DNA from 2 places in the Iodobacter fluviatilis genome. Region 2 is predicted to be linked to the other one. Evidence: riboswitches for the same ligand, from Rfam matches in the RefSeq annotation. Region 2 holds a riboswitch; the other holds the start of a gene.
The links. Region 2 has a riboswitch for glycine ahead of gcvT (glycine cleavage system aminomethyltransferase GcvT). Riboswitches for the same ligand answer to the same signal wherever they lie in the genome.

Region 1 (11,794 bases), 1.6 Mb from region 2:
ATATTTATCAGGCCGCAGAGGGCGCTGTGGTGGTGGGGCTGCTTTCTAAAAACTACCCCGATGTAGCCAGTGCCGTTGAAGATATGCGGGCCTATGCCCAATTGATTGAGAATGCAATTTCTGTGGGTTTAGGGGCAGGCGATCCTCGACAATCGGCGATGGTGAATGAGATCAGCCGCCAGATTCAGCCGCAGCATATCAACCAAGTGTTCACCGGCGTCGGCCCCGCCCGTGCCCTAGTTGGCCAAGATAACACGGTGGTGAATGGTTTGATTTCACCGACTGGCCAGGTTGGCATGGTAAAAATCTCCACCGGCATTTTAAGCAGCCAACAGGCAGATGGGATTGTGCCGGTTGCCACCGCTATTGCCATGCTGAAAGATATGGGCGGTAATTCGGTGAAATATTTCTCAATGGATGGCCTGAAATACCGCGATGAATATATCGCCGTAGCTCAAGCCTGCGCGGCCAATGATTTTTGGCTAGAGCCGACAGGTGGGATTGATCTGCAAAACTTTGAAGAAATCCTCAGCATTGCGCTGGACGCAGGAGTGACAAAAATCATCCCCCATATCTATAGTTCGATTATCGACAAAGCCAGCGGCAATACTCGCCCAGAAGACGTGGCAACGTTGTTGGCGATGGTGAAGGCAAAGCTGGGGTAGGCGGCTGCATTCGTAGGGCGGGTGAAACCCGCGGGTTTTCTATCAAGGCTCGCGGGTATGCTAGGGTCTGTTGACGTTTCATTCACAATTGCGCTGAGCCGGAAAACGGCCAAGCACAAGGCATGTGACGAAGGCAATAACGGGTTATTGTCGAGGAGCATAACGCAGTGAATGGCCATTTTCCGGCACAGCCCTTCGGGTTTAGCCCACTTTTGGGGCTGCACTGCGTTAAAAATCGCTCATGGTACTCGTACCATGTCGCCATTTTCTCCTTGTTCAGCCCCAAAACTGGGCCAAACGCAGGCGTGAATGAAACGTCAACAGACCCTAGGCAAAATCAAAAAGATTTTTTTAGTGCCTTCGGCACGTTTATTTTGGTGCGGGCGTCCCGCTGGACCTTCCTTTCTTGCGTGGCCAAGAAACGAAGCCAAAGAAGGCCACCCCACGAAACACGAATGCCCCTTCGCTGCGGACAATCGAGTCGGCGGCGGGCGGGATTGGCTCGCTGCCTCGCTCCCTTGCGGAAATCCCGCCCCGCTTGTTCCTCGCTACGGCGTGTTTCAAGGGGACTTTAAAGCCCTATGCAGAGAGCGTGGTTATTGTGTTTTTTTGCTGTTTGCTACTAAAACCAGACGGCTTAGCGCACATGGGCTGCAACCCGCCGATTTTTCAGCATCGCTCGCGGGGTCCCGCCCTACATATTCTGCATGGCATTGGGGCTATTTATTTTTGCTGATCTGGTGAGTCCCCGTAATCTGAAGATCTGGCGTTCTTGTTCGCTTCGCGCTGCTTCAGGCGATTTTGATTGATCGATTTATTTCAGCGGGCGTGTTCTTGTAATGAAGAGGCACTCCTTGCAGGGCTTAAGTCATTATGGTTCGTTTCCCTTATAAGCGTTTGGCTTTGCTTTATCGTACTTTGCAGGCAGAAACGCTGCCGCAGGATGAGCTGGCGCGCCGGTTTTCGGTGTCTACGCGCACGGTGCGTACCGATATTGCGGCACTGAATGAAACTTTACTTGAGCATGGCGCGCAATTTATTTTGCAGCGGGGTGAAGGCTATGTGCTCAGTATTCAGAATGAGGAGCGCTTTGCTCAGCTGACTTTAAGCCAACAATCGAGCAAAGCGCTGCCGCGTACCGCAGGCGAGCGGGTTCAGTATTTATTAATGAGTTTTCTGACTTCAGCCTATGCGTTTAAATTGCAAGACCTTGCGGACTCCTGGTATGTGAACCGCGCGGTACTGCAAATCGATATGGCCGAGGTGCGCAGCCATCTTGCCCAATATCAATTGCGCATCGAAACTCGGCCGCATTACGGTATGAAGTTGATAGGCAGAGAATCGGCGATTCGGGTGTGCTTAAGTGATTTACTCTGCCAACTGCGCCGTGAAGAAGCCAGCCATCCGCTGCTAGCAAGCGATCCAGATTTGGCTAGTACATCGATAAATTTTGTGAGCACTTTGACGCGTTTACTTGCGCATAGCACGGTACGCTTAAGTGATGATGGCTTTCACTTTATTAGCCAATATTGTGCCGTAGCGAGTAAAAGAATTAGCGATGGCTTCCCTATCGAAGAGCGAACGAAAGAAGAAGTCAGCCATGATATTGCGGCCATTGTTAGTGAGTTGGTGGCAGAGCTTAAGCAAATCACGCTCTGCGAATTATCGAGCGCTGAACAGCATTTTTTAGCGATCAATATCGCCGCGCGTAGCATACAAGGCATCATGCCCGATACGATTAATGCCGACGATGCCGAGGCCTTGGTCAGCTATATCCTGGATTATATCAACCGCCATTATCACTATGATTTGCGCCACGATAGCCGTCTGCGCTTGGATTTGCTCACCCACGTTAAAACCATGATCACGCGTTTGCGCTATCAAATTAATTTACCCAATCCCGTGCTAACCGATATTAAGCAACATTACGCTTTGGCTTACGATTTTACCCTAAGCGCTGTTTCTAGCTGGGCCAAGCACACGGCCTATCAAGTAAGTGAAAATGAAATTGGCTATTTGGTGCTGCATATTGGCGTGGGGTTGGAGCGGCACTATCAGATTGCCTTTGTCTGCCGCCCACAGGCCCTGCTGGTGTGCGATATGGGCAATTCGACTACGCGGATGATAGAGGCGATGTTGCAGCGCAAATTCCCGCAGGTATTGCTGAGCAAATCAATCTCGCAGCAAGATTATTACGCCTTGGATGGGGTAAGCGATGACTTTGTGATCTCTACTCAGCCGCTAGACAACAAGGGCAAGCCAGTGATTGTGCTATCGCCGTTTCCTACCGAGTTTCAGCTAGAGCAATTGGCTAAAACGGTAGAGATCAACCGCGCTCACCCCTATATGCTTGATCGCTATTTTGATGCCAAGCACTTTTTGCGCATTGATGAGCCCATCACCCAAGACGCACTCTTTCAGCGTCTATGCGCACAATTAGAGCAAGAAGGCATTGTGAACGAGGATTTCTACCCCTCAGTCACCGAGCGCGAGGCGATTTTATCCACGATTCAAGGCGATGGCATTGCCGTGCCACATTCCTTGGGCCTGCTCGCCAAGCGCTCCGTGGTCTATACCGTGCTCGCCCCGCAGGGCATTGCTTGGGGCGATGGCGCGGTGGCTTCGGTGATTTTCTTACTGGCGATTAGCAAGGAAGACTACGAAGAAGCGATGGCGATTTATGATTTATTTATCTCTTTAATTAGGGAGTGCGCCAGTGCCCGCTTGCTAGAGTGTGCAGATTTCGCTGAGTTTAAAGCGGCAGCGATTCGCTCTTTAAAGGCACATTAAGGACAATAACAAAGCTTGTTTCTGCGATTGCCCGTGTTTTTAGTTAGCAATTAACTACAAAGTGCTTCAAACATAATTGATTAGGAAAATGGTTTTTCCATCGAGCGCTACCGGTAATAGTGCAGGTGCTCCTGTGTTGATCTGGCCGAGCAATTTGCCATTGGCGGTATAGATGTATTTGCTGTCTGGCGTGCTGGCCAAATCCGGCTTTTCCGTAGTAGATCAGTCTTAAGTCCGACAGGCTGCTAGTCTTGTTCTTACTTATCATGATTTTTTGAGGCTGATGATCTACGGCTAATCGTGAATTGACAGCCTGCGCAAGCTTCACTAAATTAGCGCAGCTACGCGGCATTGGCCGGTTTAGGCCGGAATCTTCCGCTGCAATGACAAGAGAGGCTGCACCTGGCTTATGGCTTGCTTTAGCAAGCTGCAAGTGGCGCAGCGCCGAAGGGGAATCGCCCAGAAAACGCTCAGGCAAAAGAACTGTCATGGTTTGGTTTGAGTGGGGGATGGTAGGAATCAGCTCAAAACTGAATCACAGCACTCTGGGGAGCAGGCTTAAGTGCCTCGCCGAAGAAGCATGGGCGATACGTCGCGCCGCAATCTCTCAGGCAAACGGACAGAGGGGCATCGCTCAGCCAGCGCTGTGTGGGCTCCCTTATTAACGCTTGTTATCGCCCGCTTAACTCAGCTGTCCTTCCCATTTTAGATGCATAAATAGCGGTGATGTGCTGAATGATTGAGCCAGTCAGACTGTTACCTCAGATTGAACGATAAGCGCTTACTCGGCTCAAACTTAAAAATACACTTATAAACCGTTACCTTGCCCGCGCTCCTCGTCAGTGAGAGTCCCATATTGAAATGGGGCTGGGCAAGAACCACTAGAGATACTCAAAATGGCAATTAGCGTTTTCGATTTATTTAAAATTGGCCTTGGGCCATCCAGCTCGCACACGGTAGGCCCGATGCGGGCTGCGCGTACTTTTGCTCGCCGCTTAGAGAAAGATGGCCTTCTTGAAAAAGTTGCCAAAGTAAAGAGCGAGTTATTTGGCTCCTTAGGGGCCACCGGTAAGGGGCACGGCTCGGATATTGCTGTTTTATTAGGCCTGCAAGGCGAATCCCCCCGTCTTGTGGATACCGATAAGGTTGACGAGATGGTAGCCGCGATCCGCGAAGGCCGTAAGCTCAATTTGCTGGGCAAGCAGAGTATTGCCTTTATTGAAGCCGAACATCTCATCTTACATAAGCGTAAAACCCTGCCTTTTCACCCCAATGGAATGACTTTTGAAGCTTTTGATGTGGCGGGCGAAAGCCTTTCTAAGCGGGCTTATTACTCGGTAGGTGGTGGGTTTGTGGTGGATGAAGCCGCGGTGGATGCTGGCTTTAACCCGCCGGGCGTAACGGAGCTAAAGCACCCATTTAAGAGCGGTGCAGAGCTGTTGGCGCTGTGTGAGCGCCACGGCAAAACCATCAGTCAGATCATGTTAGAGAACGAGCTGGCTTGGCGCACCGAAGACGAAATTCGCGCTGGTTTGCTAGAAATATGGTCGGTGATGCAAGCCTGTGTTAAACGCGGCTGCGAGCATGAGGGCATTTTACCTGGCGGATTAAAGGTAAAACGCCGTGCTGCTGATATGTACCAAAAGCTACTGGCTTCGCCTGAAGCCGCGTTGCGTGATCCGCTCACCGTGCTCGACTGGGTGAATTTATACGCGCTGGCGGTCAATGAAGAAAACGCGGGTGGTGGCCGTGTGGTGACGGCTCCAACCAATGGTGCCGCTGGGATTATCCCCGCCGTTATGCATTACTACGCCCGCTTTACGCCAAATCCAACGGATGACGGCATTGTGCGATTCTTTCTCACGGCGGGGGCGATTGGTATTTTGTTTAAGCTCAATGCGTCGATCTCTGGTGCAGAAGTTGGTTGTCAAGGCGAAGTAGGCTCGGCCTGTTCCATGGCGGCAGGTGCATTGGCAGAAGTGCTAGGTGGCACGCCCGAGCAAGTCGAAAATGCGGCAGAGATTGGTATGGAGCACAATCTGGGCCTCACGTGCGACCCCGTGGGTGGCTTGGTGCAAGTGCCGTGTATCGAGCGCAATGCAATGGCGTCGATCAAGGCCATTAACGCCGCCCGCATGGCGTTGCGCGGTGACGGCCAGCACTTTGTATCGCTCGATCGAGTCATCAAAACCATGCGCGACACCGGCCGCGATATGAATACCAAATACAAAGAAACCGCTCGTGGTGGCTTAGCGATTAATATGATCGAATTGCCAGTGAATATTGTGGAGTGCTGATCGATGTGATTAGGGTCTGTAAATCGTTTTGTTGTTTTGTTTTGCGGAGTCTGGTGGCGGTGCCACTTATAGGGTCACAGATTAAAGTGAGTGCTTAGCAAACAACATCAGCGACAAAAGTCATTAAAAGGGACACAGCTAGCTGTGTCCCTTTTGCATATACATTACAGTTGGCGATAGGATGGAGTGGCTCTGGTTTAACCAAAGCCCATTGGCAAGCAGGGTGTTGGCCCTGTAGCGTGTGGCTCAGTAGGCAGGCGCTATATTGCAATCAAACTTTCTAATTAAAGCAGAGGATGAACGCTATGTTGAGCAATGCATCGTTGCAGGAAAGGAAAAATCTCGCCACTCCCCGTGGAGTGGGGGTGATGTGTGCTATCTATGTCGATAGGGCAGAGAACGCCGAGCTGTGGGATGTAGAGGGGCGGCGCTATATCGATTTTGCTGCGGGGATTGCGGTGACCAATACTGGGCATTGTCACCCTAAAGTGATCGCCGCGATGCATGCGCAGCTGGAGCGTTTTACCCATACGGCTTATCAAGTGATGCCCTATGCCTCGTATGTAGAATTAGCCGAACGAATTAATCAGGCCACGCCAGGCACGCATGCCAAGAAAACTGCGTTTTTTACCACGGGTGCGGAGGCGGTGGAGAATGCGGTTAAAATTGCGCGGGTTGCCACTGGCCGCGCGGGGATTATTGCATTTCATGGCGGTTTTCATGGCCGTACCATGATGGGTATGGCGCTGACTGGCAAAGTGTCTCCTTATAAAATAGGTTTTGGTCCCTTTCCTAGCGATGTTTATCACCTGCCTTTTCCCAGTATGCTGCATGGCGTGAGCGTTGCAGATACCTTACAAGCTCTAACTCAATTATTTAAAGCTGATATTGAGCCTAGCCGTGTGGCCGCAATTATTATTGAGCCAGAGCAAGGCGAGGGCGGCTTCTATGCGGCACCTATAGAGCTGATGCGTGCCTTACGCAAGCTCTGCAATGAGCATGGCATTTTACTGATTGCAGATGAAGTGCAAACGGGCTTTGCCCGAACTGGCAAATTGTTTGCGATGGAGCATTACGATGTAGAGGCCGATTTAATCACTATGGCGAAAGGTTTAGCGGGTGGTATGCCCTTATCTGCCGTCTGTGGTCGGGCCGAAATCATGGATGCGCCTAGCCCCGGCGGCTTAGGTGGGACTTACGCTGGCAATCCCATCGCGGTGGCCGCGGCTCATGCTGTGCTGGATATTATCGAAGAAGAAAAACTCTGCGAGCGTGCAAATATTTTAGGCATAGCCGTAAAAACCCGTTTAAACAGTTTGCGTGAGCGGGTGCCGCAAATCGCTGAGGTCAGAGGCTTGGGGGCAATGGTGGGGCTGGAGTTTATCCGCGATGGCATCGCTGATGTGGCGTTTACTCAGCAGGTACAGGCTAAGGCGCTAGAAAATGGCTTGCTCTTATTGATCTGTGGCAGCTATGGCAATGTGATCCGCTTTTTATTCCCGCTCACTATCAGCGATGCGCTGCTCAATGAAGGCCTAGATATTCTTGAGCAAGCCATGCTCAGTGCCGTGATGAAGTTTCAAGCTTAAGCAGTATAAGGAAAACCTATGTTAAAGCTACAAGATGCAGATCTATTACGCCAGCAAGCGTATCTCAATGGCGTTTGGCAAGATGCTTTAGATGGTGACCGCTTTGCTGTGCATAACCCTGCAACTGGTGAGGTAATCGCCTATGTGCCGAATATGGGGCGGATAGAAACGCAGGCGGGGATCGCTGCGGCCAATGTGGCTTGGGCATCATGGCGCAAAAAAACGGCCAAGGAGCGCAGTGGTTTATTACGGCGCTGGTTTGATTTGATTATTGAAAATACGGATGATTTGGCCGCAATTATGACCGCCGAGCAGGGTAAGCCTTTGGCGGAGGCTCGGGGCGAGATTGGCTATGCGGCGTCATTTATTGAATGGTTTGCAGAAGAAGGCAAGCGCGTCTGTGGGGATACCTTGCAAACGCCTGCTGCGGATAAGCGGCTTTTGGTGATTAAAGAGCCAATTGGGGTGTGCGCTGCTATTACGCCGTGGAATTTTCCTGCTGCCATGATTACTCGCAAGGCAGGCCCAGCCTTGGCTGCGGGCTGCACCATGATTATTAAGCCAGCAGAAAGCACACCGCTTTCTGCCCTAGCGCTAGCGGTATTGGCCGAGCGCGCAGGGATTCCGGCCGGTGTGCTTAGCGTGGTTACAGGCAAGGCTCGCGAAATTGGTGAGGAGATGACAAGTAACCCGCTGGTACGTAAGCTTAGCTTTACCGGTTCCACGCAAGTAGGGCGTATTTTGATGGCGCAAAGTGCCCCAACCATTAAAAAGCTGTCTTTAGAGCTGGGGGGAAATGCGCCTTTTATTGTGTTTGAAGATGCAGATCTAGACGCGGCCGTGCTGGGGGCGATGGCGTCTAAATATCGTAATGCAGGGCAAACCTGCGTCTGTGCTAATCGCTTGTATGTGCATGACCGTGTTTACGATACTTTCGCAGCCAAATTAGTTGCTGCGGTCAGCCGCTTAAAAGTAGGGAATGGGTTAGAGCCAGACGTAGATCAAGGCCCATTAATTAATGAAGCTGCGGTAGAAAAAATCGAGGCGCATATTGCTGATGCACTGCAAAAAGGAGCAAGCCTGCTATTCGGTGGTCAGCGTCATGCGCTGGGGCAAACTTTCTTTGAGCCAACTGTGCTTGCAGGGGTAGATAGCAGTATGTTGGTGGCAAAAGAAGAAACCTTTGGCCCATTAGCACCTTTATTTCGTTTTCATAGCGATGCAGAAGTAATCGCGATGGCGAATGAGAGCGAGTTTGGATTGGCTAGCTACTTCTATAGCCGTGATATTGGCCGTGTTTGGCGTGTGGCCGAAGCCTTGGAATATGGCATGGTGGGGATTAACACCGGCTTAATTTCAAATGAAATTGCCCCTTTTGGTGGGGTAAAACAATCAGGCTTAGGCCGCGAAGGCTCTCATTACGGGATGGATGATTACTTGGTCATTAAATATTTGTGCATGGGCGGGCTAGACCAGTAAGTTTTAAACCGACTTGCTTGTGCTTAATTTTTTACAGCTATGGAGGAGGGGCTAAATAGGGCAAATGGAAGGTTGATAATTTCTTATAACTGCCGTAATATTTGCGCCCTCTGAAAGTATACGGTGCTGGTTTTGAAAAATATAGTTTGTGCATGCTTATTATTATTGTTGAATGTGGCGGCATCTGCGGCGAGCAATGTAGTAGAACAGCTTCCTGTGTTGGCGGCGGATATTCGCCATGGTCAGCTTACAAATGGTTTGAAATATTTCATTAAAGCGAATGCCTCACCGGCCGCAAAGGTTGAATTACGGTTGATTGTGAATGCGGGCTCCATGAGCGAGGCCAAAGAAGAGCGTGGTGTAGCGCATTTGTTAGAGCATATGGCGTTTCGCCGTACTAAGCATTTTTCCCCTCAGCAATTAAAAGCATTTTTAGAAAGCCAAGGCATGCGCATTGGCAGTGATTTTAATGCCTTTACCTCGAATGAAAACACGATTTATCAGATCAGCGTGGCCAGCGATGCCGCGCCTCAGGCTTTGCAATTATTGGCTGATTGGGCTGCTGGCATTGAGCTCGATGCGGCGGAATTAGAGCTAGAGCGGGAGGTGGTGCTGGATGAGGGCCGGCAAAGCCAGTGGAGTACTGATTTTTATCAGTCCTTGTTTAAAGTTATGTATCCCCAAGAGCGGTATCACCTGCAGATGGCGATAGGGGATGTTGATGTTGTTAAAAATATTCCCTTAGCCAAGATTAAAGCCTTTTATCAGCGCGAGTATCAAGCTCAGCGTATGGCGGTGATTGTGGCGGGGGATGTGGATCCACTAGAAGTCGAAGAAAAAATCAAGGTGTTGTTTGCCGATGTGGCAAAAGGCGATTTACCTAATGGCTATCCTATCCCCGCTGCAAGCCCAGGCTTACGTTTTTTTAGCCACCGAGACGTGTGGAGCATAGCGCATCCGGTTGTAGGCTGGGGATGGATTCTGCCGGCGGAGTTAAGTTGGAGTGTGGACACTGAGCTAGCTTATTTTAAGCGAGGCTTATTGGGCGATTTAATTCATCAGCGTTTGCTTAGCCAAGCGGCGAGCAAAGAAAGCCCAATCTTAGAAGCCAGTTGGGTGAATGGTCATGGATTAAGTCTTCCTACACGGCAACCCGAGTTTAGTTTTTCTGTGATGGTTAAAGATAAGCAAATGAAAAAGGCTTTACAGGCCTTATATCGTGAGTTTGAAAGAGCCAAGCGCTTTGGCTTTACCCAGCAAGAGCTAGACCAGACCTTTGCGAAATGGCAAAAACTGCAAGCCACTCAGCTTAATCATCTGGACTGGGCCTTTCTTTTGCAAATGCACGTGCAATATGGTCAATCAGCCAGAGATTTAGCAGGCTCGCTACAGCAGAAAAAAATATTATTTGCTGCAATCAAGCCAGAGGATCTACAGGCTGAGCTCAAGAGGTTATTAGGCTTGCCAGATCAGCTGGCTACCGTATTACTGCCCCTGCGGTGACCAGCTATTCCTTATTTTTGGATAGCACCGCGCAAAATATTGTGGATGCGGTGCAAGCTGAAACGCTAGAAAACACCACATTGCTTAAGATCGATAAGCCTTTATTAAGCAAACAGCCACAGCCAGGAAAAATCATCAGCGAGCAATTTGACCCTGCAACGGGGGGGACGCTGTTTATTTTAAGTAATGGTATTGAAGTTCTTACCACCCCCGCTAAAAATGCGAATGACATAGTTGGTTTCTCTGCCCGATCTTCAGGGGGCATGGCCGCTTTAGGCAAAAAACTAGGCCCAGCCGGTTTGTCGCTCACTGATTACATGTTAGATGCCGGATTGGGTGAGTGGAGTGGTGCTGAATTAAAACAGCAGCTTGCGGCTGCATCTCTGCAATTACACCCGTTTATTACCCCAGATCAGCATGGCTTTAGCGGTGAAACTAGCGTGCAAGATCTAGAAAAATTCTTGCAATTGCAATACTTAGTATGGACTGCGCCAAGAGACGATGCGGCGGTGCATAAACAAAGTATGGTGCGGTCTTTTCAGCAGGCTAAAGCCAATTGGCAGTCTCTTTATATGTGGCTTAATGAAAAGCATTATGGTGAAAACTGGCCATATCCTAGCTTTTGGCTGGATTATCAATTTGATGCTTCTTTAGCAGATTTTTCTGCCGCACGGGGTAGGTTGTTTGGTAATCCACGCGCATTCCGTTTTGTATTTACGGGGCTAAATAAGCAAGCGCAAACTAAGCAGTGGATTGAAAAATATATTGCAAGTTTGCCCACTCAGCCGGTGAGTTCATTTAAACCTAAAGCATTAGCTCATGGCCGTGGTAATGAACTACACCAAACCATGCAGGAACAACGCGCTATCCGCGTTTGGCATGCTTATATTCCGGTACCTGCAACGTCTGCCAGCGCGGATATGGCTGATTTCCTTAGCCAGTTATTACAGCAGCGGCTTTGGCAGGCTTTACGTGAAAATACCGGTGAAACGTATGGGGTTTACAGTAATTACGAGTTAAATGCTTGGCAAGGTTTATTGATAAAATTAAATTATCAAACTGATATTAAGCAATGTGATCAAGCCGCAAAAATAACCGTGAATGAAATCGCTCGTTTACGTAAAGAAGCAGCTAGTCTAGAGGAAATTAAAAATATCCGAAGCATATTAATTAAGCAGCAAAATGAAAGAGCAGATTTTCCTATGCAGCATGCACAATATATTTCTTGGAATTGGCTGCTTGATGCTTCTTTAGTTGGCAATGCCACGGATTTTTCGCAATACACGCCAGAACTGGTGCATAAATATGCCAAAGCTTGGCTAGGGGAGAGCTATTGGGCCGTGGGTAATATCAATTGCCAAAATAGGGTGGATTTAGCTGCATTACGTGGGGATTGAATCGCAATCCAGCATAGAGCCGTTTGGGTGGAGTTTGCCGTAGGCGGCTCTCATCCCATCCACTTACTTTGAGT
Region 2 (11,794 bases):
TCACAGCCATAATAAATTTTTAGCTCGGCATCCATATCATCATGCTAATAAACTTCAAGCCGCGCTCCCTTGAGATCTTTAAAAATTACGATAGGCAAAGATTACAAGCCGATATTACGGCTGGGATTTGTGTAGGGATTGTAGCGCTTCCTTTAGCAATGGCATTTGCGATTGCCAGCGGGCTTCCCCCATCTGCAGGCTTAAGTACTGCAATTATTGCAGGCTTTTTAATTTCTTTATTAGGAGGATCAAAAGTACAAATTGGTGGCCCTGCAGGTGCATTTATTGTGGTGGTTTACGCCATCGTGCAGCAATATGGCGTGGGTAATTTATTACTCGCCACCATGCTAGCAGGCGTTTTTATGTTTCTATTAGGGCTACTTGGCCTTGGCGCCTTGGTTAGGCATATCCCCGTTTCTATTGTGATTGGCTTTACCAATGGTATTGCCGTACTTATTGCCATATCACAACTAAAAGATTTTTTAGGCTTAGCTATTACAGACTTACCTGCCGAGTTTTTTTCGAAAACAAATGTGATTGCCCACGCGCTCCCTACAATCCATTTAGCCACCCTTTCCATTGGCATTTTTTCTTTAGCCATTTTAATTGTATGGCCCATACTTAATAAATATCTACCCTCAGGGTTTCAGCGCATCCCTGGTAGTATATTGGCCCTAGTCATAGGTACCTTGCTTTCCCAATGGCCAGAGCTGCATATCGCCACTATAGGTAGCCGTTTTGGTGATATTCCTTCGTATCTACCCAGCCCCACCTTTCCTAATTTTACCTGGCATTCGCTTGCAGCCATCATTCAGCCCGCATTAACCATTGCCGTTTTGGGTGCGATTGAATCGTTGCTTTGTGCCCGCATTGCCGATAGCATGATTAACGATAGGCATAATCCAAATCAAGAATTAATGGCCCAAGGCATTGCCAATTTTGTCGCCCCTTTATTTGGGGGATTTTGTGCAACCGGAACGATTGCACGCACCGTTACCAATATTAATAGTGGTGCCAATAGCCCTATTGCGGGGATGGTTCACGCTTTATCAATTTTTCTCATTATGGCAATTGCCGCGCCTTTTGCTAAATTAGTGCCTCTCAGTACTTTGGCGGCCATTTTATTATATGTGGCATGGAATATGGGCGAATGGGAAGAGTTTCGCCGTTTACAGCATTTTACGGCGAATTACCGAACCATTTTACTAGCTACTTTTACCCTTACCGTTGTGGTAGATTTAACCGTGGCAATGGAAGTAGGCTTACTGTTAGCCTGTGTGTTTTTTATTACCCGCGTGTCCAGCCTTACCCACTTAAATAAACTGGAATTACCCACGGCTTTAAGCCATCAAAGTATTGAAGCGTGGAGTATTCAAGGTTCTTTATTTTTTGGCTCGATTGCTAAAATAGAAGCACTACTCAATCCGCATAAAACTCAGCCAAAAATCTTAGTTTTAGATTTATCACCACTGCTAAATATGGACACCACAGGGCTTGAAGCGCTAGAAACCCTGCAACATTTACTTAAACGGCAACAAGGTGTATTGATTATTTGCGCAGCGGGAATTCAGCCCACCTCCCTTATTCACCGCTCTGGTTTTGATCAACAATTAGGCGAAGAATTTCTTCTTGCCGATAGAAATAGTGCTTGGACTCTAGCGGAGCAACTCCTCACTTGTACTCCCCTAGCTTCAAAAGAAACACCCACTTAGGACATATGTGATTTAGTCACGTATTTGTGCTTATTCAACATTACAAAGATCGCAATTATTGCTAGAGTAAAGTCGACGTTTTAAGACAATAGCCCATTAAATACAAGGGCATATTGCGTACATTCGCTTTCTCAACCATAAAAGGCCACGGATTTTGGCCATTATAGGAGACGCATGAGTACCATCACTCCATCCCGTTTTCATCACACCCTCAGCATGCCGGTATTTCTACCCAGCATGATTTTAATCGGCGTTTTACTCGCCATTTGTACCCTCAACCCCACCGCAGCAGAACAAATATTCTCGCATGGCCAAGCTTGGATTTCGGAAAATTTCAGCTGGTTCTACATTATATCCGTTGCCATTTTCATCATCACCCTTATCGCTATCGCCTGCAGCCCATACGGGAATATCCGCCTTGGCCCAGACGATGCTAAGCCTGAGTATAATTTCACCTCTTGGGTCGCCATGCTGTTCGCCGCAGGCATGGGAATTGGCCTGATGTATTTTGGCGTGGGCGAGCCCATGCAGCATTACTTATCGCCACCACTGGCCGAAGGCAGCACCATGGCTGCCGCCCGTGAAGCGATGAATATGACATTCTTTCACTGGGGCTTTCATGCTTGGGCGATTTACTGCTTGGTAGGCCTAGTACTGGCTTATTTTGGCTTTCGCTACAATCTGCCATTGACGATCCGCTCCGGCCTCTACCCCATTTTGCGAGACAGAATCAACGGCCCAATTGGGCACGCCGTCGATGTATTTGCCCTTTGTGGCACCATTTTTGGTATCGCCACCACCCTAGGCTTTGGCATTTTACAAATAAGCGCGGGGATTAACGCCCTTACCGGCTGGGACACCTCTGGGCTTGACTTTAAGTACGGCTTAATTGCCGTCGTGATTGGTTTAGCTGGCTGTTCGGCCGCATCAGGCTTAGATAAAGGCGTGCGCCGCTTAAGCGAACTAAACCTTAGCCTCGCCATTATCCTGATGCTATTTGTATTATTTGCTGGACCAACGCTCTTTCTGCTTGGCGCTTTTGGTGACAATCTTGGCCATTATTTTTCCAGCATTGTTGAGCTCACTTTCCGCTCTTACACCTATGAACCAACGCAAAAAGAAGGCTGGTTTAGTGGCTGGACGCTACTCTATTGGGCTTGGTGGATTTCATGGTCGCCATTTGTGGGGATGTTTATTGCGCGTATTTCCCGTGGCCGTACCTTGCGTGAATTTATCATCGGCGTGATGCTGATTCCCGCACTATTTAATCTGGTTTGGATGACTATTTTTGGTAACACCGCCATCTGGCTGGATATGCATACTGCTGCGGGCGCTTTAACGCAAACTGCGGGTCATGTAGATGCTTTGCTATTTAAATTCTTTGAATATCTGCCACTGGCTAAGGTGACTTCTTCAATAGCCATCTTGCTGATTGCAGTGTTTTTTGTCACTTCGGCCGATTCAGGAGCCTTTGTGCTCAATACCATAGCAACCCGTGGTGCAGAGAAATCACCAGCTTGGCAGTGCCTATTTTGGGCCGTTTTACTTGGCGTGACTGCAGCGATCCTACTCACAACAGGTGGTTTAAAAGCATTGCAGGCCGTTACCTTAATTGCAGCCCTGCCTTTCACTGCCATTATGCTGCTGCTTTGCTTCAGCCTATGTAAAGGCTTAGCTGCTGATCGTGAACACTTCTCACAGAAGTTTTCACCTGGCACAACCTTTTGGACTGGCCAACACTGGCGCATACGCCTAGCGCAAATTCTGCAAGAGTCTCGCTTAAGCGATGTTGAAAAATTTATCGCAAAAAGCGTAGAGCCGGCTCTCAAAGAAGTAGCCGCCGAGCTGCAAAAGAAAGGCTTAGAAGCCTCTGTACTAATAGGCGAAGATAAAGCTGTTTCTTTGATTGTGCCACAAACCAATCTACGCAATTTTGTATACGGTGTGCGGCCATTAAAACAACCCGTACCTGCTTTTGCCCTGCGTGATGCATCACTACCCATGTCTAGCCGTCCCCATCATTACGTACCCATCACCTTCTTTGAAGACGGCCGCCAAGGCTACGATGTGCAATATATGATTCAGCAAGAGCTCATTGCCGACGTATTAAAACAATACGAACGCTACCTAAGCTTGGTACACAATAAAGACACCCATCTACTGAACTCTGCACCTGGGCATACTTAAGGCCTAAACACTAAAAGCCAAACGCCCACCGTTTCAAGTGGGCGTTTTTTATTGCTAGGTAAAATTGACAAAATCAGACTAAGTGGTTAAATTCTGAAGACCAAAGAGGAGAGAGTAGCTAGGGAAAACCCCAGCTACCGCCGAAGGCGCAACGCCCGCGAACGCTCAGGCAAAAGGACTCTTTGGCATCAACACTCTGGAGAGTGGCGTGCCAAACGCCCACCGAAGGGGCTAACAAAACGGATCGTCATGAGCCGTTTTGGAATCTCTCAGGTACCAAGGACAGAGGGGCCGCTGCATCTGAAAAGCCTAATCGGCTTGCAGCGCTATGCCCGAGAGTGCCATGTCCGCCCAACTCCACACTACCCCACTCAATGCTGCCCATCGTATTGCCAACGCCCGTATGGTCGATTTTGGCGGCTGGGACATGCCAGTAAACTATGGCTCGCAAATCGAAGAACACCACGCTGTTCGCACCGATGCCGGCATGTTTGATGTCAGCCATATGCGTGTGGTGGATATCAAGGGCGAGCAAGTTCGTGCCTTTCTGACCCGCGCCCTTGCCAATAATGTGGCTAAGCTTAAAGTTTCTGGCAAAGCACTCTATTCTTGCTTGCTCAACCCACAAGCCACCGTGATCGACGATTTAATCGTTTATTACTTTGCCGAAGATTACTTCCGCCTTGTGGTGAATGCAGGCACCGCAGACAAAGACATCGCATGGATGCAGCAGCTTAATACCGATTGGAATACCGGCCTCACCATTACTTCCCGTAATGATTTAGCCATTCTGGCCGTACAAGGCCCGAATGCCCGCGCTAAGGTTTGGCAAGTTTTGCCAGAAACCCAAGCTGCCAGTTCAGACCTCAAGCCTTTTAATGCCGCGCAAATTGGCGATGTGATGATCGCCCGCACCGGTTACACCGGCGAAGACGGCTTTGAAGTGGTACTGCCTGCTACTCAAATTGAAAACTTCTGGAATCAACTGATCGCCGCAGGCGTTCGCCCTTGTGGCCTTGGTGCACGCGACACGCTGCGTTTAGAAGCGGGTATGAATTTATACGGCCAAGATATGGACGAAACAGTGAATCCGCTCAATGCAGCACTGGCTTGGACGATTGACCTCGTTTCCGAGCGTGATTTCGTAGGTAAAGAAGCCCTACTGGCTCAAGGCCAAACTCAACAATTCCTGGGCTTGTTGCTACTGGATAAAGGCGGTGTATTGCGTGGCCACCAGGTAGTGCATACCGAACAGGGAGATGGCGAAATCACCAGCGGCACGTTCTCGCCTAGCCTGCAACAATCCATTGCCATGGCGCGTTTACCGCTAGGCGTTGCCATTGGCGACACCGTACACGTAGCCATTCGTGATAAAAAACTAGCCGCCCGCGTCGTAAAAATGCCTTTTGTGCGCAACGGTAAATCACAGCTTTAAAAACCTTAGAACCTAAATTCTGTGGGCACAGAGAACACGGAGAAAACCAAGACGAGAACACCGAGAAAAACAATAGAGAGAATCATTAGTTTTTTACTTAAAAGATTTTCTCTGTGCTCTCTGAGTTCTCATATTTTCTCTGCGTCTACAGAAGTTTTTGAATTTAATTACCCCCATACCGGAGTTTTTATTATGTCTATCCCTGCAAATTTGAAATTCACTGACACTCACGAATGGCTTCGTCTTGAAGCGGATGGCAGCATCACCATCGGCATCACCAACCATGCTCAAGAAGCGTTGGGCGATATCGTGTTTTTGGAATTGCCAGCAGCCGGCACTCGCTACGCTAAAAACGACGCTTGTGGTGTGGTTGAGTCAGTTAAAGCTGCCAGCGATATCTACGCGCCATTGGCAGGTGTGATTGTTGAAAGCAATGACGACTTGACCAACGCTCCAGAGCAAGTCAACACCGACGCTTACGATGCCTGGTTATTCAAAATCACCCCAGACAACGCAGCCGACCTCGACACTATGCTGAGCGCTGCCGATTACGAAAAAGCCATCGGCTAATAAAACATAAAAACGTCTGTAGACACAGAGATCGGGAAGAACACAAAGCACACGGAAAAAACCTTTAAGGTAAAAGATAATTAACAGCAATGTATCGCTTACAGCGCTGTTATAGCTAGGTCTTCCTCCTTGTGCTCGCTTTTGCTCTTCTCTATGTTCTCAGTGTTTACAGATCTTTTTGACTTACCTTTTGACCTGCCCCACGTACACTTACGGTTGCCGCCATGACCACTGCATCTCTTAGCCATCTTGAAGATCACGCCGCTTTTGTGGCCCGCCATATCGGCCCTAACGCTGCGGAAGAAGCCGCAATGTTGGCCACGCTGGGCTATGCAACACGCTCCGATCTGATTAAAAACATCGTTCCTACAGCGATTGCCCGCGCAGACGCGCTGCCGCTTGGTGAATTCACCACCGCAAAAAGCGAAGCGGAAGCTTTAGCCACGCTGAAAGCGATTGCAGGCAAAAACATCCTAAAGAAGAATTTCATTGGTCAGGGCTATTACGGCACCCACACGCCAAGCGTGATTCTGCGCAACATCTTGGAAAACCCAGCTTGGTACACGGCTTACACGCCATACCAGCCAGAAATCAGCCAAGGCCGCTTGGAAGCCATTATTAACTTCCAGCAAATGATTTGCGATATGACCGGCATGGCCATTGCCAATGCATCGATGCTAGATGAAGGCACGGCGGCTGCCGAAGCTATGACGCTGTTAATGCGCATGAGCAAAAGCAAATCGACCATTTTCTATGTCGCCGCCGATGTGCTGCCACAAACCCGCGAAGTGATCACCACCCGTGCTGCGCCACTGGGCATTGAAGTGCGCACCGGTCTTGGCGAAGCTGGGGACGGCTTTGGCGTGCTATTGCAATACCCTGGCGTAAACGGCGATGTGCCTGATTACCGCAATCTGGTGGCTGATTTACACGCCAAGGGTACTTTAGTGGTTGTTGCTGCTGACTTGCTGGCGCTCACCCTGCTGGCTGCACCAGGCGAATGGGGTGCAGATGTGGTGGTGGGTAATAGCCAACGCTTTGGTGTACCGCTTGGCTTTGGTGGCCCGCACGCTGGCTTTTTAGCCACTCGCGATGAATTCAAACGCTCGATGCCAGGCCGCTTGGTCGGCATTACCATTGATGCGCAAGGCAAGAGCGCTTACCGCCTTGCTCTGCAAACCCGCGAGCAACATATCCGCCGCGAAAAAGCCACTTCCAATATCTGTACCGCACAAGTATTGCTCGCCGTGATGGCCAGCATGTACGCCGTTTACCACGGCCCAGCCGGCTTAAAACGCATCGCGCATCGCGTACACCGCTTAACTAGCATCCTTGCAGCGGGCTTAAAGCAGCTAGATGTAAAAGTCGTCAACGGCAGCTGGTTTGATACGCTCACAATTAGCGTTAAAGACGCTACTCAAGTACACGCACTGGCGTATGAGCAAGGCCTAAATCTGCGCCATATCGATGCCAGCACGGTCGGCATTTCTCTGGATGAAACCAGCACTCGCGAAGACATCGCTGCGTTGTGGCATGTATTTTCAGGCGGTAAAACCCTGCCAACGGTTGATGCATTAGATGCAGAAATCGCAGGCGCATTACCGAGCGAACTATTACGCCAGACGGATTTCCTGACTCACCCAACATTTAACCGCTATCACTCCGAAACCGAGATGATGCGCTATCTGCGTGGCTTGGCAGATAAAGATTTAGCCCTTGATCGCACTATGATTCCGCTGGGTTCTTGCACCATGAAGCTGAACGCGGCCAGCGAAATGATGCCGGTCACTTGGCCAGAATTCGCCAATGTTCACCCGTTTGCGCCAAATGCACAAACAGCGGGCTACCGCGAAATGATCGCCCAGCTGGAAGACATGCTTTGCGCGGCAACCGGTTATGCAGGTGTGAGCTTGCAGCCAAACGCAGGCAGCCAAGGCGAATACGCAGGCCTGTTGATTATCAAGGCTTACCACGCTTCTCGTAACGATGCGGAGCGCAATATCGTGTTAATCCCCGCTTCTGCACACGGCACTAACCCCGCTTCTGCACAGATGGCAGGCCTCTCCGTGGTGGTGGTGGCTTGTGATGAAGCAGGTAATATCGATCTAGCCGATTTACGCGCCAAGGCCGATAAGCACAGCCAGAATATTGCGGCGATTATGATCACCTACCCAAGCACGCACGGCGTGTTTGAAGAATCGGTTACAGAAGTGTGCGAAATCGTGCACGGCCACGGCGGCCAAGTGTATATCGACGGTGCAAATATGAATGCTATGGTGGGCCTGTGCGCACCTGGCCAGTTTGGCGGCGATGTCAGCCACTTAAACCTGCACAAAACATTCTGCATTCCCCACGGCGGCGGCGGCCCAGGTGTTGGCCCGGTAGCGGTAGCAGCACACTTAGTACCGTTTTTGCCTAATCAGCAAAGCAGCGGCTATGTGCGAGGCGAGCAAGGTATTGGCGCAGTGAGCGCTGCGCCTTACGGCTCGGCAGCGATTTTGCCTATCTCATGGATGTATATCGCCATGATGGGCGCAGAAGGCCTGAAAAGCGCGACTGAAATGGCGATTCTGAACGCCAACTACATCGCCAAATGCCTAGCTCCTTTTTACCCAGTGCTCTACAGCGGCCACGATGGTTTGGTTGCGCACGAATGTATTCTGGACCTGCGCCCACTCAAAGACGCCAGCGGCATCAGCAATGAAGATGTAGCAAAACGCCTGATGGATTACGGCTTCCACGCGCCAACCATGAGCTTCCCGGTACCGGGAACGCTAATGGTAGAGCCTACCGAAAGCGAGTCAAAAGTAGAACTTGATCGCTTTATCGACGCCATGATCGCCATCCGCAGCGAAATCGATCGCGTAGTGAGCGGCGAATGGACACTGGCAGATAATCCGCTGGTGAACGCGCCGCATACCGTAGAAGTACTCACAGCAGAAACGTGGGAACACGGCTATACACGCGCCACAGCTGCATTCCCGCTAGAAAGCGTAAAACGTAATAAATACTGGCCACCAGTTGGCCGTGCTGACAACGTTTACGGTGATCGCAACTTATTCTGCGCTTGCTTACCGATGTCTGATTACGAATAAGCTAAAAAATCAAGCAAAAGACCATCCGCTAAACTGCACCCCAAAAATTGGACTCCCGTTCATTTTTTTGGGGTGTTTTTATGTCCAAGCACACAACGCATTGAAATGGCGCGCCGCCCAGCATTGGCGCTGGTCAGTCAAATGCTAAAGAAAATCCTAGGATGTATGATTCGGATCAGGATTAGCAGTATCAAATGGCAAAGCTTGTCCAAAAAATGGAATCGCCACGATAATGCTGCGATGGAAAGCCTCTTTGGCACATAGAAGTCAGAATGCTTCTCTCCGGAAAAATTCAGCAGCATTGAGTAACTGAGGCAAGGCATCGTGGATTACACCCATTACTTAACCATGACCGAATCAAGTTGAAAATAAAAGGGCTGAGTCCTGTGCAATACAGAACCCAGCCCTTGAACGCCTAGCTTTTATACCGCCCAACTCATTGGGGTTGGTTCATTTGCAGCTAAAACTACTCCTGCATAAAATACTATTCTGTTATCTTTACTGAAATAAATAGCCACCTTATCTCTAATCAAGACTTAAATATAGGCGTACGATTCGCAGCTTTACTACGGCTATCCAACTCCGCAATCAACACTGGCAATTTGGCTTTAGCCGCCTGCTTTAACTGATCACTAGCTTCGGTATACACCTTGGTTGTACGAAACCAATCAGCGCTGATGCTGTCCCCCAGACGGTCAGAAATAAGATGCCATGCGTAGGCATCAACCCTATTATTTTCTTGTAAATAAAGCTCAGCAATAATGCCCGCTGAGCGGATATTGCCCGCCACTAAAGCATCTTTAAAGGTAGATTTAGCCTGATTGGCATAGTCTGTTTGCGGGTCATAATCAGGATTATCTGGGTTTTTATTTAATTCGAAATAGTACTTCTCGCCCAAATGTACCATGGCATAGGCATCGCCCGACTTAGCCAGTTTCTTTAAGCTTTGCAAGTCTTTAGTCAAATAATCCGCGGGTACCATATAACCCAAAGTTTCCATTTTTTTACGGCGTGCAGCTTCTTCAGGGCTAATTATTTCTTTATCTGGTGTATTTAAGATGCTATTTAAATGGGGATCTGTTTTTACCTCATCACTACTTAAATCAATGGTTTTGTTTTTAGCAAAAGGCGAGGCTTGCAACATGGCAGACTGATTGAAGTTTTTATCTTTTATTTGTAAAGTAGTTTCAGACAATGATGCGGTCTGATTTGGCTGAGCCGCTGATTTCACGGCTGCAACCAAACTATATAAAACAGCAGCAGGTGATTGCCAGAAAGAGAGTATGGCTACCCCAGCTAATACCAGCATCAGTAGCAGAATTGGTTTTTTCATATTTTGCCTCACTCCATTCTCCCTAATACCCAAAGACATTAGGGAGATTTTTTTAAAAAATTATCTTGGCAAACTATTAAAACACTTCCGTAGATCACCCTGAGCATAGCCCCAGCGAGTAAACGCATCACGCTGAGCAGGTGTGCCATGCGTGCTGTAATCCGCGGCCGCCCGTGCGCTACTTACCGCGGCCTCTAGGAAAGGTTGATATCCAAGATTATTTACAGCAAAGCGAATAAATGAGCCACCGTTGCAATCGGCCTGCAGCTCTTGGTAAGGCTCGCGCAGGTTAATACCATTGGCAAACTGGATAGAATGCCCCCACTCATGCGCCAACACCATTTTTGCGGCGTAATTGCCGTGCTGCGTTTCCTGAGACTGTAAAAACTGTGTGCCCACGCTAATAATGCTTGGGCCACATGCCATCGCATTTGGGCTAGGCTCGCCACAAGCGCGTTGATCGATATAAACGGTTGGCCGTGCATACGAGCCTTTTTCTTGGCTGATTTCTGAGCCAGTTTTATTGATGTAAGTCTGACTCACAGTAACTGCATTTACAGCCTGGCTAAGGCCTAAACCCATTACAAGTGCAAAAACCAATCGAGTTTGCTTTGTCATCGTTATCTCCATATTTGGCGGGATACTTATTGCCTACGTTTTATTTGAAAAGTAATTAACAGTTAAAAATCAATCACTTTCTGCAATAGATCATTACTTTTATGACAAAAGCATGTCAAGTGGCGTAAACAAAAAAAACAGAAATACAACAACAATGCAATATTACCAATCGAAATGTAAAAGCCATTTACCCCACCCTCATTGCATTAACAGTAAGTCCTGCTAGCTAGGGGGGCGTTGAAATACGTCAGTAAAATTGGCATAGAACGGGTTGTAGCTTATGAGCATCAGCTGTTGATTTATGTCGGCAGCTTACTGAAATGGACTCATGGCCTGCACTTAATCCGCACGGCAAAAGACAAAACCAGCGTTTTATTTTTTGTACAGCCAGACTTTAAAGCAGCAGAAGTAGGGACTCCGCTCAATACAAAAAAGCAGTACAGTGGGCGCAGGCCATCACCAGCCGCTGTGTGTTGGCCTTCATTTTATTCCAAACTTTTAGCCAACATCATCAGCATGCCCGCCGTTGCCCCCATACCACTCGCCCATCGTGCTCCAAAAAATGGGTGAACCCACGCTGACCATTGCGCTCTACCATCCTGCGCTCATAGCGGCGCACATCGAGCAATACTTCCAAAGGCAGCTCAAATACCGCAGCCACCTCTCTTGGGTCTGGTGCCATCTCAAAACCAGGCTGAAGCAGCCCCACCACTGGCGTTACCCTATACCGGCTAATCGTAAAATACTCGGCCAAGCTTGCCACCACTTCAACTCGCTCAATTGGAATACCTGTCTCTTCTTGGGTTTCACGCAAGGCGGTGGCCACTAGATCTATATCTTGTTT

Region 1: it holds a riboswitch for glycine, as region 2 does, so the genes downstream of both, C1H71_RS14315 (L-serine ammonia-lyase) here and gcvT (glycine cleavage system aminomethyltransferase GcvT) in region 2, are expected to answer to the same signal.

Annotation. Positions count from the first base shown of each region.
Region 1 covers NZ_CP025781.1:3,218,722-3,230,515, forward strand. The annotation lists gene dagF (2-dehydro-3-deoxy-phosphogluconate aldolase) at 1-665, shown strand, start outside; gene C1H71_RS14310 (BglG family transcription antiterminator) at 1,539-3,455, shown strand; glycine riboswitch at 3,833-3,951, shown strand; glycine riboswitch at 3,991-4,088, shown strand; gene C1H71_RS14315 (L-serine ammonia-lyase) at 4,352-5,752, shown strand; gene gabT (4-aminobutyrate--2-oxoglutarate transaminase) at 6,058-7,341, shown strand; gene C1H71_RS14325 (NAD-dependent succinate-semialdehyde dehydrogenase) at 7,360-8,820, shown strand; gene C1H71_RS14330 (M16 family metallopeptidase) at 8,953-10,323, shown strand; gene C1H71_RS14335 (M16 family metallopeptidase) at 10,320-11,720, shown strand.
Region 2 covers NZ_CP025781.1:393,626-405,419, forward strand. The annotation lists gene C1H71_RS01675 (SulP family inorganic anion transporter) at 42-1,712, shown strand; gene C1H71_RS01680 (BCCT family transporter) at 1,887-3,899, shown strand; glycine riboswitch at 3,995-4,090, shown strand; glycine riboswitch at 4,092-4,189, shown strand; gene gcvT (glycine cleavage system aminomethyltransferase GcvT) at 4,243-5,334, shown strand; gene gcvH (glycine cleavage system protein GcvH) at 5,527-5,904, shown strand; gene gcvP (aminomethyl-transferring glycine dehydrogenase) at 6,129-8,999, shown strand; partial or broken gene C1H71_RS21205 (IS3 family transposase) at 9,198-9,418, shown strand; gene C1H71_RS01705 (hypothetical protein) at 9,529-10,332, opposite strand; gene C1H71_RS01710 (hypothetical protein) at 10,393-10,950, opposite strand; gene C1H71_RS01715 (CoA pyrophosphatase) at 11,462-11,794, opposite strand, start outside.